Linked DNA regions of Rhodospirillum rubrum ATCC 11170. Each later gene encodes a partner of the first gene's protein in a complex. Links are inferred from orthologs where the notes say so. Each region holds a gene or a part of one and is shown on either strand. Other genes may lie near its edges.

What was found.
Region 2: the proteins of RRU_RS20000 (region 1) and trxA are in contact, whole or in part, in an NMR structure (PDB 2IPA), measured with the Bacillus subtilis proteins. The link is inferred for Rhodospirillum rubrum ATCC 11170 from one-to-one orthologs.

Annotation. Positions count from the first base shown.
Region 1 is NC_007643.1:1,709,525-1,717,141, forward strand. The notes cover bases 4,313-7,303. They hold RRU_RS20000 (arsenate reductase ArsC), read right to left. Parts: upstream 6,081-7,303; coding sequence 5,544-6,080; downstream 4,313-5,543. Other genes in these bases: arsD (arsenite efflux transporter metallochaperone ArsD), read right to left, coding at 4,313-4,362; arsB (ACR3 family arsenite efflux transporter), read right to left, coding at 4,359-5,432; RRU_RS07540 (DUF6916 family protein), read left to right, coding at 6,793-7,122; RRU_RS07545 (GNAT family N-acetyltransferase), read right to left, coding at 7,205-7,303. In the rest of the region: RRU_RS07505 (ribonucleoside-diphosphate reductase subunit alpha), read left to right, coding at 1-241; RRU_RS07510 (ribonucleotide-diphosphate reductase subunit beta), read left to right, coding at 253-1,329; RRU_RS07515 (ferritin-like domain-containing protein), read left to right, coding at 1,459-1,956; arsA (arsenical pump-driving ATPase), read right to left, coding at 2,094-3,809; more of arsD, read right to left, coding at 3,820-4,312; more of RRU_RS07545, read right to left, coding at 7,304-7,617. UniProt on the Bacillus subtilis protein: Catalyzes the reduction of arsenate [As(V)] to arsenite [As(III)]. In vitro, can dephosphorylate para-nitrophenyl phosphate (pNPP).
Region 2 is NC_007643.1:3,950,317-3,957,912, reverse strand. What follows is about bases 4,498-7,467. They hold trxA (thioredoxin TrxA), read left to right. Parts: upstream 4,498-5,810; coding sequence 5,811-6,125; downstream 6,126-7,467. Other genes in these bases: RRU_RS17735 (methyltransferase), read left to right, coding at 6,297-7,467; addA (double-strand break repair helicase AddA), read left to right, coding at 4,498-5,641. Outside these bases: double-strand break repair protein AddB, read left to right, coding at 1-2,081; more of addA, read left to right, coding at 2,078-4,497; more of RRU_RS17735, read left to right, coding at 7,468-7,596. UniProt on the Bacillus subtilis protein: Participates in various redox reactions through the reversible oxidation of its active center dithiol to a disulfide and catalyzes dithiol-disulfide exchange reactions.

The DNA.
Region 1 (7,617 bases):
CGCCGACCGCGCCCCCTTCATCTGCCAAAGCCAGTCCATCAACCTGTATCTGCCCGCCGACGCCGACAAATGGGACCTGCACATGTTGCACTGGACGGCATGGCGGCGCGGCCTGAAAAGCCTCTATTACTGCCGGTCCAAATCGGTGCAGCGCGCCGCCTTCGTCGGCAGGGAAAAGCCGAGCGGGGAAACGTCATCGGCCCCGCGCGCCGATTACGATGAATGCCTAGCCTGCCAATAGAGAGACCGGCCATGACCATCGCGCAGCTCAATCCCCTCGATCTGGTCAACAGCGGTCGCATCGGCCTGCTGCAAGGCTCGGGCGCCTACAACGTCGAACGCTATCCCTGGGCCTATGAGTTCTGGAAGAAGCAACAACAGGTCCACTGGATGGGCGAGGAGGTGCCGCTGGGCGAGGACCTCAAGGACTGGGCCTCCGATCGCGTTTCCGACCAGGAGCGCAACCTGCTGACCCAGATCTTTCGCTTTTTCACCCAGTCGGACGTGGAGGTCAGCGACAATTACCTCAAGCGCTATATGCCCATCTTCCAGCCGCTGGAAATCCAGATGATGATGGCCGCCTTCACCAACATGGAGACCATCCATATCGACGCCTATGCCCTGCTGCTAACCACGCTCGGCATGCCGCGGACCGAGTTTTCGGCCTTCCGCGACTATGCCGCCATGCGTGACAAGGCCGATTACATGCACACCTTCGGCGTCGGCACCATGGCCGACGTGTCGCGCACGCTGGCCATGTTCGGCGCCTTCACCGAAGGCATGGCGCTGTTCGCCAGCTTCGCCATGCTGCTGAACTTCCCCCGTCACAACAAGATGAAGGGCATGGGCCAGATCGTCACCTGGTCGGTGCGTGACGAATCCCTGCATTGCCAGGGTATCATCCGTCTGTTCCACGAATGGAACCGCGAAACCGGCGCGCTGACCAAGCCGGTGCGCGACGACATCCTGGACGTGGCGACAACCATGGTCGGACTGGAAGAGAAGTTCGTCGATCTCGCCTTCGAGCTGGGCGCGATCGAGGGCATGCGCGCCGAGGACATCAAATCCTACGTCCGCTACGTCGCCGACTGGCGGCTGACCCAGTTGAAACTGCCCATCCTTTATGGTCATTTCCGCGAAACCGAGGCGGGTTACGAACAACTCAGGCCCCACCCCTTGCCCTGGCTGGTGGAAATCCTCAACGGCGTCGAACACGCCAATTTCTTCGAACAGCGATCCACCGAATATTCCAAGGCGGCAACCCAAGGCGCCTGGGACGGTCCGGACGGCGTCTGGGCGGCGTTCGACCGCCTGCGCACCGCCCAATGACGGTCGCGAGAGGAAAATTCCCCCTGCGAAAGAACCTCGGAACGAAGCGGGCGTCGACTCGTTAGAGGGGCTGTCGGCCAAGCCGGCAAGGCCTTTAACAGTCTTTGCAAGATGAGAAGGACGCCTCCCATGGCTGAGAAGACCCTGGATAAGCTTTTCTATGACACCCTCAAGGATATTTATTATGCCGAGAGGAAGATCCTGAAGGCGTTGCCGAAGATGGCGCGGGGCGCCGATTCGGCGGAACTGCGGGCCGCCTTCGAAAAACACCATCAGGAAACCGAAGGGCAGATCGAACGCCTTCAAATGGCCTTCGAATTGTTCGGCAAGCGCGCCCAGGGCAAAACCTGCGACGCGATCGAAGGCATCCTGAGCGAGGGCGAGGAAATCCTTGACGCGTTCAAGGGCGAGCCGGCGGTCGATGCCGGTCTGATCGCCTCGGCCCAGGCGGTCGAGCATTACGAGATCGCCCGCTATGGCACGCTCAAGCGCTGGGCCGAGGTGCTCGGCATGCCCGAGATCGCCAAGCTTCTTGACCAGACGCTTCAAGAAGAGATCAAGACCGACGCCGATCTGACCAAGCTGGCCGATAAAGTCGCCAATTCGGCGGCCCTGAAGGCGGCCTGATCGCGCTGTGCCGCGTGATCGATGATCGATGAAAACACCGCCCCCGCGAAGCGCCGACAAGGCGCTTTCGGGGGCGGTGCCGTGACCGCCTTCCGCCTGCGGCCCGCTTAAAGCCGCCGGCGTGAAGTTTGGGGCGCTCAGGCGGCCCAGGGGATGAGGGCGGTGCGTTTGGCCAGCTCGGTCGCCACCCGGGCGATGAACGGCGCCTCATAGGCGCCGCGCTGGCGCAGCAGCCGATCCGTGGTGCCGCTGGCGAGCAGGCTTTGGGTGATCACCCAGGCGAAAGGCGTGATGCCGGCGCGCGCCAGATCGCGTTGTAAGCGTTCTGCCTCGTGAACCGGGGTGGCCTCGGCCAGGGTGACGATGATCGCCTTGGTGAACCCCGGGTCACGCAGGCGCGGCAGCAGGGCGCGCACCGCTTCGGGCATATCGGCCCGGGTGCGCAGAACCTCGCGGTGATAGGCTTCGGCGGCGTCGAGCAGCAAGATGGTATGGCCGGTCGGCGCCGTATCCAGAACCACGAAGTGGTCCTTGCCGCCATCGACCGTGCGGGCGAAGGCCTGGAAAACGGCGATTTCCTCGGTACAGGGCGAGCGCAGGTCCTCCTCGAGCATGGCGCGGCCGGCGGCATCAAGGTTTTTCCCCGCCTTTTCAAGCACCTCGGCGCGGTAGCCTGCGATTTCCACCTTGGGATCGATGCGGGCGATTGTCAGCCCCGGTACCGTGCCGTCAACGGCCTGGGCGACATGGGCGGCGGGGTCGGTGGTCGACAGCGTGACCCGGTGGCCCCGGCGGGCCAGGGCGATGGCCAGGGCGGCGGCGATGGTGGTCTTGCCCACGCCACCCTTGCCCATGGTCATCACCACCCCATGGCCGGCGGCGGCGATCTCGTCGATCAGGTCTTCCAGGCCGCCCGGCAGGGACGGGAAAGCGGCGGCGGGGGCGGGGCCGGCGGGCGTGGCCTCCGCCGCCGTGTCTGCGGCGATCTGGCGCAGGGCGGTGAGGCCGACGGTGCCCAGCGGCAGGAAGGGGGTCTGGCTGCGCGGCAGGGCGGCCAGGGCGGCGGGCATATCCGCCAGGGCCTCGAGCCCCCGCAAGGTCATGGCATCGGCGATGGCGTCTTCGCCCCGGGGCGCGGTGAACACCCCGTTCAGCGCCAGCCGTTGGTTGGTCACGCCCAGATCGGCCAATTCGCCCCGGGTGCGTTCGGCTTCGCGCAGGGCGGCGCCTTCGGCCCGGCTGACCAGAACCACCGTGGTCATTTTCGGATCGGCGAGATGGGCGACCGTCGCGCCATACAAGGCCTTTTGCGTCTCCAGCCCGGCCAGAGGGCCAAGGCAGGAGGCCCCGCCGGTCGCCGAGGCGATGAAATCCCCCCAGGCCGAAGGCAGGGTGAGCAGGCGCAGGGTATGGCCGGTGGGGGCGGTATCGAAGATCACGTGATCGAATGCGGCGGTGGCCGCGTCATCGCCCAGCAGCTTGGCGAAGGCGTCGAAGGCGGCGATCTCGACGGTGCAGGCGCCGGAGAACTGTTCTTCCATGCTGGCGATGGCGGCGGCGGGCAAGAGTCCCCGATAAGGGGCGACCATGCGTTCCCGATAGGCGAAGGCCGCCGCTTCCGGGTCGATGTTCAGCCCGTAAAGGCCGGGCGCGCCGGCGATCGCCGTTGGTTGGTCGCCCAAGGGCGTGCCCAGGACCTCGTCCAGATTGGAGGCCGGATCGGTGCTGACGATCAGCACCGTTTTGCCGGCTTCGGCCAAAGCCAGACCGCTGGCGCACGACAGCGAGGTTTTGCCAACGCCGCCCTTGCCGGTGAAAAAGATAAAGCGTGTGGGGGTTTCGGGAAGGGCCATCACGGCCTCCTTAGCAGCAGCCCGATCGGGGCGAGCAGCACGACCCGGCGGCGGCCGGCGCCGGGCTTGGCGACAGCGCCAGCTTGGCGGCCAATTGGCCGCGCGTCGGATAAATCCCCGTCGAGAGGATCTGGCCATCAAGGACAAGGATCGGCAGGCGGTCGATCCCGGCCTCCAGTTCCTTGACGATCGCCGGATTGGCGGCGAAGGCCTGGGGCTGCTGACCAAGGTTATAACGGGTGACGCTGACGCCCTGTTCGGCGACCCACAGCAAATCGGCGGCGAAAGCGACCAGGGCGGGGTCGACATCGGGGCCGCAAACACCGCTGGAACAGCACAGGGCGGGATCATAGACATCGAGTTTCATGATTTTCTCCTTTGTGGGGGATGTGATCGGCGCCCCTACGGGCGGTGTGATCCGCGCCCCTACGGGGCGACTCATCAGCACCGCCGAGGACGGGCAGAGCCCGTTCATCTGGGCGCTGGAGCGGATAACGGCGGGGGCGATCGGCTGGAAGCCGCAGCGGTTTCCCAGGGCGGTGATCCCGGTCATGCGGGCTTTCCTTCGTACCAGCCCTTGGAGGCATTGACGATTTTCACCACCGACAGCATCACCGGCACTTCGATCAGCACGCCGACCACGGTGGCCAGCGCCGCCCCGGACTGGAAGCCGAACAGGCTGATCGCGGCGGCGACGGCCAGTTCGAAGAAGTTGCTGGCGCCGATCAGCGCCGCCGGTCCGGCCACGCAATGGGCGACGCCCAGCTTCTTCGACAGCAGATAGGCAAGGCCGCTGTTGAAATAGACCTGGATGGTGATCGGCACCGCCAGCAGCGCGATGATCAGTGGTTGGGCGAGGATCTGTTCGCCCTGGAAGCCAAACAGCAGCACCAGCGTGGCGAGAAGAGCGCCCAAAGACAGCGGATGCAGGGTTTTGAGCACGCGCTCCACGGCCTGGGGACCGCGCGCAACCAGGGCGCGCCGCCAGATCTGGGCGATGATCACCGGCACCACGATATACAGCGCGACCGAGATCAGCAGGGTGTCCCAGGGAATGGTGATCGACGACAGGCCAAGCAGCAACCCGACGATGGGGGCGAAGGCGAAGACCATGATCAGGTCGTTCAGCGCCACCTGCGACAGGGTGAAATTGGGTTCGCCGCCGGTCAGGTTGGACCAGACGAAGACCATCGCCGTGCAGGGCGCGGCGGCCAGCAGGATCAACCCGGCGATATAGCTGTCGATCTGATCGGCGGGCAGCCAGGGCCGAAACAGCGTGCTGATGAACAACCAGCCGAGCAGGGCCATGGAAAACGGCTTGACCCCCCAGTTGATGAACAGGGTCACGCCCATGCCCTTCCAGTGCCGCCCGACGGTGCCCAGCGCGGCGAAGTCGATCTTCAGCAGCATCGGAATGATCATCAGCCAGATCAGCAGGGCGACGGGCAGATTGACCTGGGCGATTTCCAGCCCGGCGATGGCCTGAAAGGGGCCGGGCGCGACATGGCCCAAGGTCACCCCGACCACGATGCACAGCCCGACCCACAGGGTCAGGGTACGCTCGAAAAACCCCATCGGCTTGCCAGAGACCTTGGCGGCGGGGGGATCGCTGTGAACGGACATCATCTCTCTCCCGCCAGATCCCCTCCGCCGCGTCGGGGGCGACGGGCGGAAGGGGTCCGGCGATTTGCTCGCATCGAAAAAAGCGTCACCCGGGACCGGGGGACGCGGGGATCAGAGCACGCCGCTCTCGCGTGTTTCCCGGCTTTCCAGGGCGACCTTGCCGATTTCCTTGAGGCGGCGCTGCAAGGACAGGCGATCAAGCGAGGCGATCGGCAGGGCGGCGAAGATGCTGATGCGGGTGCGCAGCAAGCGCATCACCTCGCCGCAGAACGCCGCCTTTTCCGCCTCGCTCCCCACAAAGCCGGCGGGATCGGGCACGCCCCAATGGGCGGTCATCGGCTGTCCCGGCCAGATCGGGCACACCTCGCCGGCGGCGTTGTCACAAACCGTGAAAACGAAATCCAGGGTCGGGGCGCCGGGAGCGGCGAATTCATCCCAGGATTTCGAACGCAGGGTTTCGGTAGGGTGGTTGGTTTTTTTCAGCAGCGCCAGCACGGTCGGGTCGATTTGCCCCTTGGGGTGGCTGCCGGCGCTATAGGCGCGGAATTTGCCGGCGCCTTCCCGATTAAGGATGCTTTCGGCCAGGATGCTGCGCGCCGAATTGCCCGTGCACAGGAAAAGAACGTTGAAGGACGTCTCGGTCATCATGGGGGTTCCACAACAAGAGGGGGCGGGGGACGTCGGTCGGGTCAGATCAAGTGCGGCGCGGCCCTGGTCGCACAGAACCTGAAGGGGCAGGGCGTTGACCTTGCTCAGGATGCGGGCGTCTTCGGTCAAGGTCGGGTCGTCGGCCAAGGTCGCGCCGATCAGCCCGAGGAAGGCCGGGGCATAGGGGTTGAGCGCGCGGTCGGCCAAACGGTAATAGGCCCATTTGCCCTCGCGCCGCTGTTGCAAAAGCCCGGCGGCTTTGAGCAGGGAAAGGTGCTTGGATACGGTGGCGGCAGCGAGATCAAGCACCGCCGTGATCTGGCAGACGCAGAGCTCGCCGCTTTCCAGAAGCTTGAGGATCCGCACCCGGTTGGGATCGGCCACGGCCTTGGCGACGGTTTCAAAGGTCTCGAGCACGTCTCATCCCTATCAATTCGTTATTTGACGAAATGATAGGGATGAAATTCGCCGCTGACAAGGCTTTTTCACCGTCGCCGCTGTCAAAACGCCAAGGGCGGCGATGGTGAACAGGCGGACCGCACGGCGCTCGGTCATAACGACGCGGCGTCAGCGGCAAGTCAAAAGGGGGCGATTTTTCAGGGTGCCCGGGAAACGGGCTTGAAGCCATGACCATCCCCCCCGCATGATCTTTTGCCCTATCTTGCCAAGCCCGTCGGTTTTGTCTGTCGCCCTTTTTCAAGGTTTTGACGCCATGACACACCCGCCTTCCCACGCCCTTACCCTGGCCGACCTTGCGGCCGGGCATTTCGAACCCTTGGTTAATCAGGTGTTTCGCGTGCGCTGGCCCAAGACGAGCGAGGATCTTGTTCTGGAAAGCGTCAAGATCGGCCCCCAGGACGGATATCCGGGAAGCGCCCGCCAGCCGTTCTCGCTGATCTTCAACGGCACGACGCCGGGCCTGCTGTTGCATCAACACATCCATCCCCTCGACCATGACGATCTTGGGCGCCAGGAGGTGTTTTTGGTGCCGATCGGCCAGAACGCCGATGGCACCTTCCGCTATCAGGCCAGCTTCAATTAGAGACAATGCCCGTCGGGGCCTTCGAGCGGCGCGCGGGGCCCCCCTGGTCTCGCGCGCCGCATCAAAGCCGGCCGCTTTTTTTTTAAGTCGACCGCTCCAGGCGCGGTTTGGGGTCAAGCGGTCCATCGCGCCACCCCATCAGCAAGGCGCCGCTGGCGCCTTCAACGCCCATCGGCTGGAAGCCGAAGCGGGCATAAAGGCGCCGCGCCGGGTTGATCGGTTCGACATGCAGACTGACAGCGGCGTTGTGAAGGGCGGCGAGGCGCAGCAGGGCGGCCAGCACCAGCGAGCCGATGCCCTGATCGCGCAAGGCGGGCAAAAGCAGGAAATCGAAGACGCGGACTTCGGGAGGGAGTCCCCCCGCCAGCCGCCACTGCAGATAAAGCTTGCCGATCGGCCGGCCGCCCAGGGTGATCAGGGCGAAATCGCCATCGCCATAATAAGTGGCGTGGTGGAGGTATTGATAGCTGAACTGCTTTTCCAGGAAATCCCGCT
Region 2 (7,596 bases), 2.2 Mb from region 1 along the record:
GGCGACGGCTGCGCGAGAGCGGTCCCTCGGGCGGGGAGGCCTTCGCCCGGGCACTTGACGGGGTCACCCTGGTGCGCGCCGCCGGCCCGCGCGAGGAAGCCGCCGCCATCGCCGTGATGATGCGCGGCGCCTTGGAAACCCCTGGGCGCACCGCCGCCCTGATCACCCCCGATCGCGCCCTGGCCCGCCGGGTCGCCGCCGCCCTTGGCCGCTGGGGATTGCGCGTCGATGACAGCGCCGGCCGGCCGCTGTCGCAAACCCCCGTCGGCGCCTTCCTGCGGCTGGCCGCCCAGGCGGTGGCCGATGGCCTGGGGCCGGTCGCCCTGTTGTCGCTGCTTCAGCATCCCTTGGCGGCTGGCGGCGAGGATCCGGTGGTCTTTCGCGCCCGCCTGCGCCTGCTCGACCGCGAGGTCCTGCGCGGCCCGCGTCCCGACCCCGGGGTGGCTGGGCTCGCTCAGGCGATCAAGGCCGCCGATGATCCGGACATGGAGCGCCACCTTGGCGGTTGGCTGGAGCGGCTTGAAGCTTTGGCCGGGCCGTTCTGCACCCTGATGGACAGCGACGAGCCGGTCGACGTCGCCGCGCTCATCGATGCCCATATGCGCTTTTGCGAAGGGCTGGCCGAGGCCCGCGAGGGTGGCGTGGAAAAGCCCGGCGCCACCCGGCTGTGGGCTGGTGACGATGGCGAGGCCGCCGCCCTGCTTGGCGCCGATCTGACCGAAGCCGCCCCCTCGCTGGGCGCCATCGCGCCCCGCCACTACCCGGCCCTGCTTGATGCCCTGATGGACGGGCGGGCGGTGCGGCCCAAGCGCGATCTTCATTCGCGGCTGTTCCTGTGGGGACCGCTGGAAGCCCGCTTGCAGCGCGCCGATCTGCTGATCCTGGGCGGGCTGAACGAGGGCGGTTGGCCGGCCGCCGTCGATACCGGCCCGTGGATGAGCCGGCCGATGCTCGATCAGATCGGCCTGCCCCAGCCCGAGCGCCGCATCGGCTTAGCCGCCCACGACGTTTCCCAGGCGCTCTGCGCCCCCGAGGTGGCGATCACCCGGGCCCTGCGCGTCGAGGGCACGCCGACCGTGCCTTCGCGCTGGCTGACCCGCCTTGACGCGGTGATCGGCGCCACCGGATTGGACAAGGAGTGGGCGAAGGCCCGCCAGCGCGGCGACCGCCTGCTCGCCCTGGCCCGCAGCCTGGAACAGCCCCAGGGTGAACGCAAACCCTGCCCCGCCCCCGAGCCGCGCCCGCCGCTGGCCGACCGGCCGCGCCGGCTGTCGGTCACCCGCATCGAAACCTGGATGCGCGACCCTTACGCCCTCTATGCCCAGTTCATCCTGGGGCTGAGCGAGCTTGATCCCCTGGAGGCCGACCCCGGGGTGTCCGATTACGGCACCCTGGTCCACGGCGCCCTTGAGGATTTCGTCGGCCTTTATCCCAAGGACCTGCCCGGCGACCCCGAGGCCGAGATCATTCGCCTGGGAACCCTGCGTTTCGCCCCGCATATGACGCGGCCGGGCGTGCGCGCCTTCTGGTGGCCGCGCTTCCTGCGCATCGCGCATTGGATCGCCGAGCGTGAGATCGAACGCCGCCCCGAGATCCTTGAGGTCTTCGCCGAACGCCGCGCCGAAATGACCCTGACCGGTCCGGCCGGCCCCTTCATCCTGACCGCCAAGGCCGATCGCATCGATCTGCGCCGCGATGGCACCCTGGCGGTGATCGACTATAAAACCGGCATGCTGCCCTCGAAAAAGGAAGTCGAGTCGGGGTTGTCGCCGCAGTTGCCCCTGGAAGCGCTTCTCGCCTCGCGAGGCTGCTTTCCTGGCATTGCCGGCAAGCCGGTCAGCGATCTTGGCTTCTGGAAGCTGCGCGGCGATCGCCTGGGCGGCGAGATACGCCAGGCCGCCGATGATCCCGAGGGGGTGGCCGAAGCGGCCCATAAGGGCTTGAGCGATCTGATCACCGCCTTTGATAATCCCGACACCCCCTATTTCGCCCGCCCCCATCCCGACCACGCCCCGCGCTTCAATCCCTATCAGCATCTGGCCCGGGTCAAGGAATGGGCCGAGAAAGGCGACGCCGAATGACCCGCCCGCCGTCGGAGCCCGCCCCCCTCCTCGCCGAGGCCGATCCCCTCGATCCGGCCAAGCCACAGCGCCGCGCCGCCGATCCCCTGGCTTCGGCCTGGGTGGCGGCGAGCGCGGGCACGGGCAAGACCAAGGTGCTGACCGATCGCGTGCTGCGCCTGCTGCTGGCCGGTACCCCGCCGCAGCGCCTGCTGTGCCTGACCTTCACCAAGGCGGCGGCGGCGGAAATGGCCAACCGGGTGTCGGCCGTGCTCGCCGGCTGGGCCACCCTGCCCGAAGAGGCCTTGCGCGGCCGCCTTGCCAGTCTGCTGGGGAGCCTGCCCGAGGGCGAAGAGGCCATCGAAGCCCTAAGCGGCCGGGCGCGGCGGCTGTTCGCCCAGGTGCTGGATTGCCCGGGCGGCTTGCGCATCCAGACCATCCATGGCTTTTGCCAAACCCTGCTGCGCCGTTTCCCGCTGGAAGCCGGGGTGGCGCCGCATTTCGAGGTGCTCGACGACCGCGAGGCCCAGGCCCTGCACCAAAGCGCCCGCGACGCCGTGCTGCGGGCGGCGCGCCAAGCCGAGGACGGCGAGGGCGGCGATCCGGCCCTGGCCGCCGCCCTGGCGGTGGTCACCGGCCATCTGTCGGAAAGCCGCTTCGACGAGGTGATGGCGGCCCTGGGCGGGCAGCGCGGCCGGCTGCTGGCCGCGCTCGACCATTTTGGCGGCGCCGAAGCCTTGGGCAAGGCGATTCGCGATAGCCTGGGGCTGGCGGCCGACGATACCCCCGAAACCGTTCTGGCCGACGGCTGCGCCGAGGGCGCTTTCGATGGGCCGTCGTTACGCGCCGCCGCCGCCGCCCTGATCGCGGGCGGCAAGACCGATCAGGAACGCGGCCTGCGCATCGCCGCTTTTGTCAGCGAAACCGATCCGGCGATCCGAGAAGGGCTGTTTTGGACCTATATCGGCGCCTTTTTGACCAAAACCGACGAAAAACCGGTCAAGACACTGTGCACCAAGCCGGTGGAAAAGGCCCATCCCGGGACCCTTGAGAGTCTGGAGGCCGAGCAACAGCGCATCTGGACCCTGCGCGAGCGCCTGCGCGCCGCCACCACCGCCCAGGCCAGCGAGGCCTTGCTAACTTTGGTCGGGGCGATGCTGAAGGATTACCAGCGGCGCAAGCGGGCCCTGGGGCGGATGGATTACGAGGATCTGATCCTGGCGGCCCGCCGCCTGCTGGCCGGCGATGGCGCGGCGGCCTGGGTGCTGTTCAAGCTCGACGGCGGCCTTGACCATCTGCTGGTCGACGAGGCCCAGGACACCAGCCCCGACCAATGGGCGATCGCCAGCGCCCTGGCCGGCGAGTTCTTCACCGACAGCGCCCGCTGGGATGGCACGCGCCCGCGCACGGTTTTCGCCGTCGGCGACCGCAAGCAGTCGATCTATGGCTTCCAAGGCGCCGATCCCAAGGCCTTCGAGGATATGCGCCGGCATTTTCACGACGCGGTGAGCGACATCGGCGGCCACTTCGCCGAGGTGCCGCTTAATATCTCCTTCCGCTCGACCCGCGCCGTGCTCGAGGCCGTCAACGCCGTGTTCGCCCGCCAACCGGCCCGCGACGGCGTGGCCCAGGACGACGCCGACAGCGGTGTGGCCGAGGACATCACCCACCACGCCTTCCGCAAGGACGCCGGCGGACTGGTCGAGCTTTGGCCGGCGATGGAACCGGCCCCCCGGGTCGTCGGCGATCCCTGGAAGCCGCCGGTCGAACGCATCGGCCTTGAATCCGCCCGCGCCCGGCTGGCCAAGCGCGTCGCCCAGCGCATCAAAACGATGACGAGCGGCGGCGAACTGCTGGAAAGCCAGGGCCGGCCGATTCGTCCCGGTGATATCCTGGTGCTGGTGCGCCGGCGCGGCGGCTTTGAAGAGGAGTTGGTCAGCGCCCTTAAAAGCGCCAAGGTCGAGGTGGCCGGCGTCGATCGCATGACCCTGACCGATCAGCTCGCGGTCATGGATCTGATCGCCCTTGGCAAGGCGCTGCTGCTGCCCGAGGACGATCTGACCCTGGCCAGCGTGCTCAAGGGGCCGCTGATCGGCCTGGACGAAGACGCGCTGTTCACCCTCGCCCGCGACCGTGGCCGCGACGAACGCCTCTGGGACCGCCTGCGCCCCCATGCCGGGGCCGAGAACGCCTATGGCAAGGCGATGGAAATCATCGAGCCGCTGCGCGACCGCGCCGGCCGTCTCGCCCCCCATGAATTCTACGCCCATGTCCTGGATGGTCCGCTCAACGGTCGGCGGCTGCTGCTCGGCCGCCTTGGCCCGGAGGCCGAGGACCCGATCGACGAATTCCTCGCCCTGACCCTCGCCCATGAACGCGTCGGTCCGCCCGCCCTGCAGGGTTTTTTGTCGTGGCTGGAAAAGGGCACCGTCGAGATCAAGCGCGACCTTGACCAGGGCGCCCTTGACGCGGTGCGGATCATGACCGTTCACGGCTCCAAGGGTCTGCAGGCGCCGGTGGTCTTCCTGCCCGACACCCTGGCCAAACCCACGGGCAATGATCTGTTGCTGTGGACCGCCGACAAGGGCGTCGCCGACGCCCTGCCGTTCTGGTGCCCAAGCAAGGCCGATCGCGGCGCCGCCATCGAGGCGATGATCGACGCCCTCAAGGTCGAGCGCGACCGCGAATACCGCCGGCTGCTCTATGTGGCGATGACCCGGGCGGCCGACCGGCTTTACATCTGCGGCTGGGAGACCCTGAAGCGCCCGGCCGAGGATTGCTGGTACGCCCTGATCCACGATGCCCTCGCCGCCTCGGCCCAGACGGTCGAGGTGCCCTTGCTGGACGCGACCGGCGCCCTTAAGGACACCGAGGTTCTGCGCCTGACCTGCCCCCAGGAAGGATCGCCGTCCCCCTCCGACTCCGCGGCCCCCGCCGACGAGGAGGGCGAAGCCCCGGCCGCCTGGGCCGCCCTGCCGCCGCCGCTCGAACCGACTCCCAGCCGCCCCCTCGCCCCCTCCCATGTCGGCGACGAGGGCGCGGCGCGCTCGCCCCTGGATGGCCGGGGCGATCCCAGGCGATTCCTGCGCGGCCGGCTGATCCACAAGCTGCTGCAGCTTCTGCCCGAACTGCCCGACGAGGACCGCGGCCCGGCGGCGCGGCGTTGGCTGTCGCGCCCGGCCTGGGCCCTGGAGGCCGAGGAAATCGGGGCTTTGAGCGCCGAGGTTCTGGCGGTGCTCGATGACCCGGCCTTTCGCGCCGTCTTCGCCCCGGGCTCGCGGGCCGAGGTGCCGCTGGTCGGGCTGGTGGGAAATCACGTGGTCAGCGGTCAGGTCGACCGGCTGGCGGTGACCGACGACGAGGTTCTGATCGTCGATTACAAGACCAACCGCCCGCCGCCGCGCGCGGTGGATCTGGTCGACATCGCCTATATCCGCCAGATGGCGGCCTACCGCGCCCTGCTCGCCCAGGTCTTCCCAAGCCGCGTGGCGCGTTGTGTGCTGTTGTGGACCGATGGCCCCTTCGCCATGGAGATTCCCGCCGAGCGTTTGGCCGAGGAAGCCCGGAAACTGGGTTGGTAAGGCTGGCCGAAAGCGGGATGGGTGCGGCGCAGCATCCGGGTTTTCGCCAAAATGGTTAACGCCGTCGTCTTGACGGGGCCGCTCAGGCGCCCCTACATTTGGCTCGGAGAACCGGCCGGGCGACCCTTTCCCCTTGGTCTCCTCGCCGCGATATCAAAGGATAGTGATCATGAAGCAGGTTTCCGACGCCTCTTTCGAAGAGGATGTCCTGAAGGCCGATGGTCCCGTGCTGGTGGACTTCTGGGCGGAATGGTGCGGCCCCTGCCGCCAGATCGCCCCGGCTCTCGAAGAGCTGGCCACCGCGCTTGGCGACAAAGTGACCGTGGCCAAGATCAACATCGATGAAAACCCGCAAACCCCGTCGAAATACGGCGTGCGCGGCATTCCGACGCTGATGATCTTCAAGGACGGTCAAGTCGCCGCGACCAAGATCGGCGCCCTGCCCAAGACCAAGCTGTTTGAGTGGGTCGAAGCCTCGGTCTGAGGTTTGGCGTCCTCCCCGCCTGACGAACGGCCCTTTGCGAAGGGCCGTTTTCGTTTGGGCAAAGCCCGCCTTGACGGGCTCCCGTCCACGGGATCGAATGACGTCGGAGAAGCCTTCCCTTCTTGGGGAGCCTTGATCGCGACTGCGGAAAGACGAAGCGGAGAGGCTGTCATGCACGAGATCGCGCCGCTGTCGCCGGCCGCCGCCGCCCTGGCCGATTTCCAGCCCGATCGCGGACCGGCGGCCCTCAATGGCGCGGCGGTCTTCTGCGGCTTCGCCCCGCGCCCCCTGGACGACGGGTTCACCTGGGCCGATTTCGGCTGCGGCTTGGGCATCACCGCCAGCATCCTAGCCGCCGCCAACCCGCAGGGCCGCTTCTTCGCCATCGATGCCGATGGCCAAGCCCTGGCCGCCGGGCGCGCGCTGGCCAAGGCCGCCTTCCTCGATAATCTGACGTTTCTGCAAGCCGATTACACCAAGCCCCACGACCTCGACCTGCCGCCGCTGGATTTCGCGGTTCTGGGCAATGTTCTGTGCTGGCTTGATGGCCAGGAGCGTCAGGCCTTGTTGTCGCGTCTGGGCACCTTGCTCAAGCCCGGGGGCATCGTGCTGGCCACCTATGACGCCCTGCCCGGCGCCGCCGCCCTGGTGCCCTTGCGCGACCTGCTTTTCAGCGTCACCGCCGGGCAAGCGGCCAATCCCGTGGCGCGGGCGCGGGCGGCGATCGACTGGCTGGGCGCGATGCGCGCCGCTGGCATCGATTTCTTCCGCGACAATCCCGCCCTTGGCCCCCGCCTCGACGCTCTGATCGAACGCGGCCCCCAGGCCCTGGCCGGGCGGTTCTTCGGCGGCACCCTGCGGCCCTTGCACTTCGCCCAGGTCAACGCCGAGATGGCCGCCCAGGGGCTGACCTTCGCCGGGCGGGCCGAAGCCTTCCTCAATCTGATCGATCTGGCGGTTCCGGCCGCCTTGCGACCCAGGCTGCGCGCCGCCACCAGCCGGGCCGAGGTCGAGGCCACCCGCGATTTCATCCGCAACGAGGATCACCGCCGCGACCTTTACATCAAGGGTGCGGCGCCGAGCGACGGCGCGGCCCTGACAGCCTTCGACGACGGCCGCATCCTTGGTCCGGCCGCCGCTCCGGGACAAGCTAACCCCGAAGTGAGCTTCGGCGCGGTTTCCCTGTCGTTTCGCGGGGCGCTGTTTGAAAGCTTGCTTGCCGCCCTGGATCTTGGCCCGCGACCGGTTGGCGAGCTCTGCGCCAGCGCCGCCCTGGAAGGCGTGCCGCCCGGGCTGATCCGCGACGGCCTGCGCCTGCTGACCGCCGGCGGGCTGGCCCGCCCCTATGCCCGGGCGGCCGATGTGGCGCCGGCCGCGCCGCCGGTCTGGCCCCTGCGCCTGCCCCATCCGCTCAACCGCGCCCTGGCCCTGACCCTGGGCCTAGGCGGACCGACCGTCGCCCTGGCCAGCA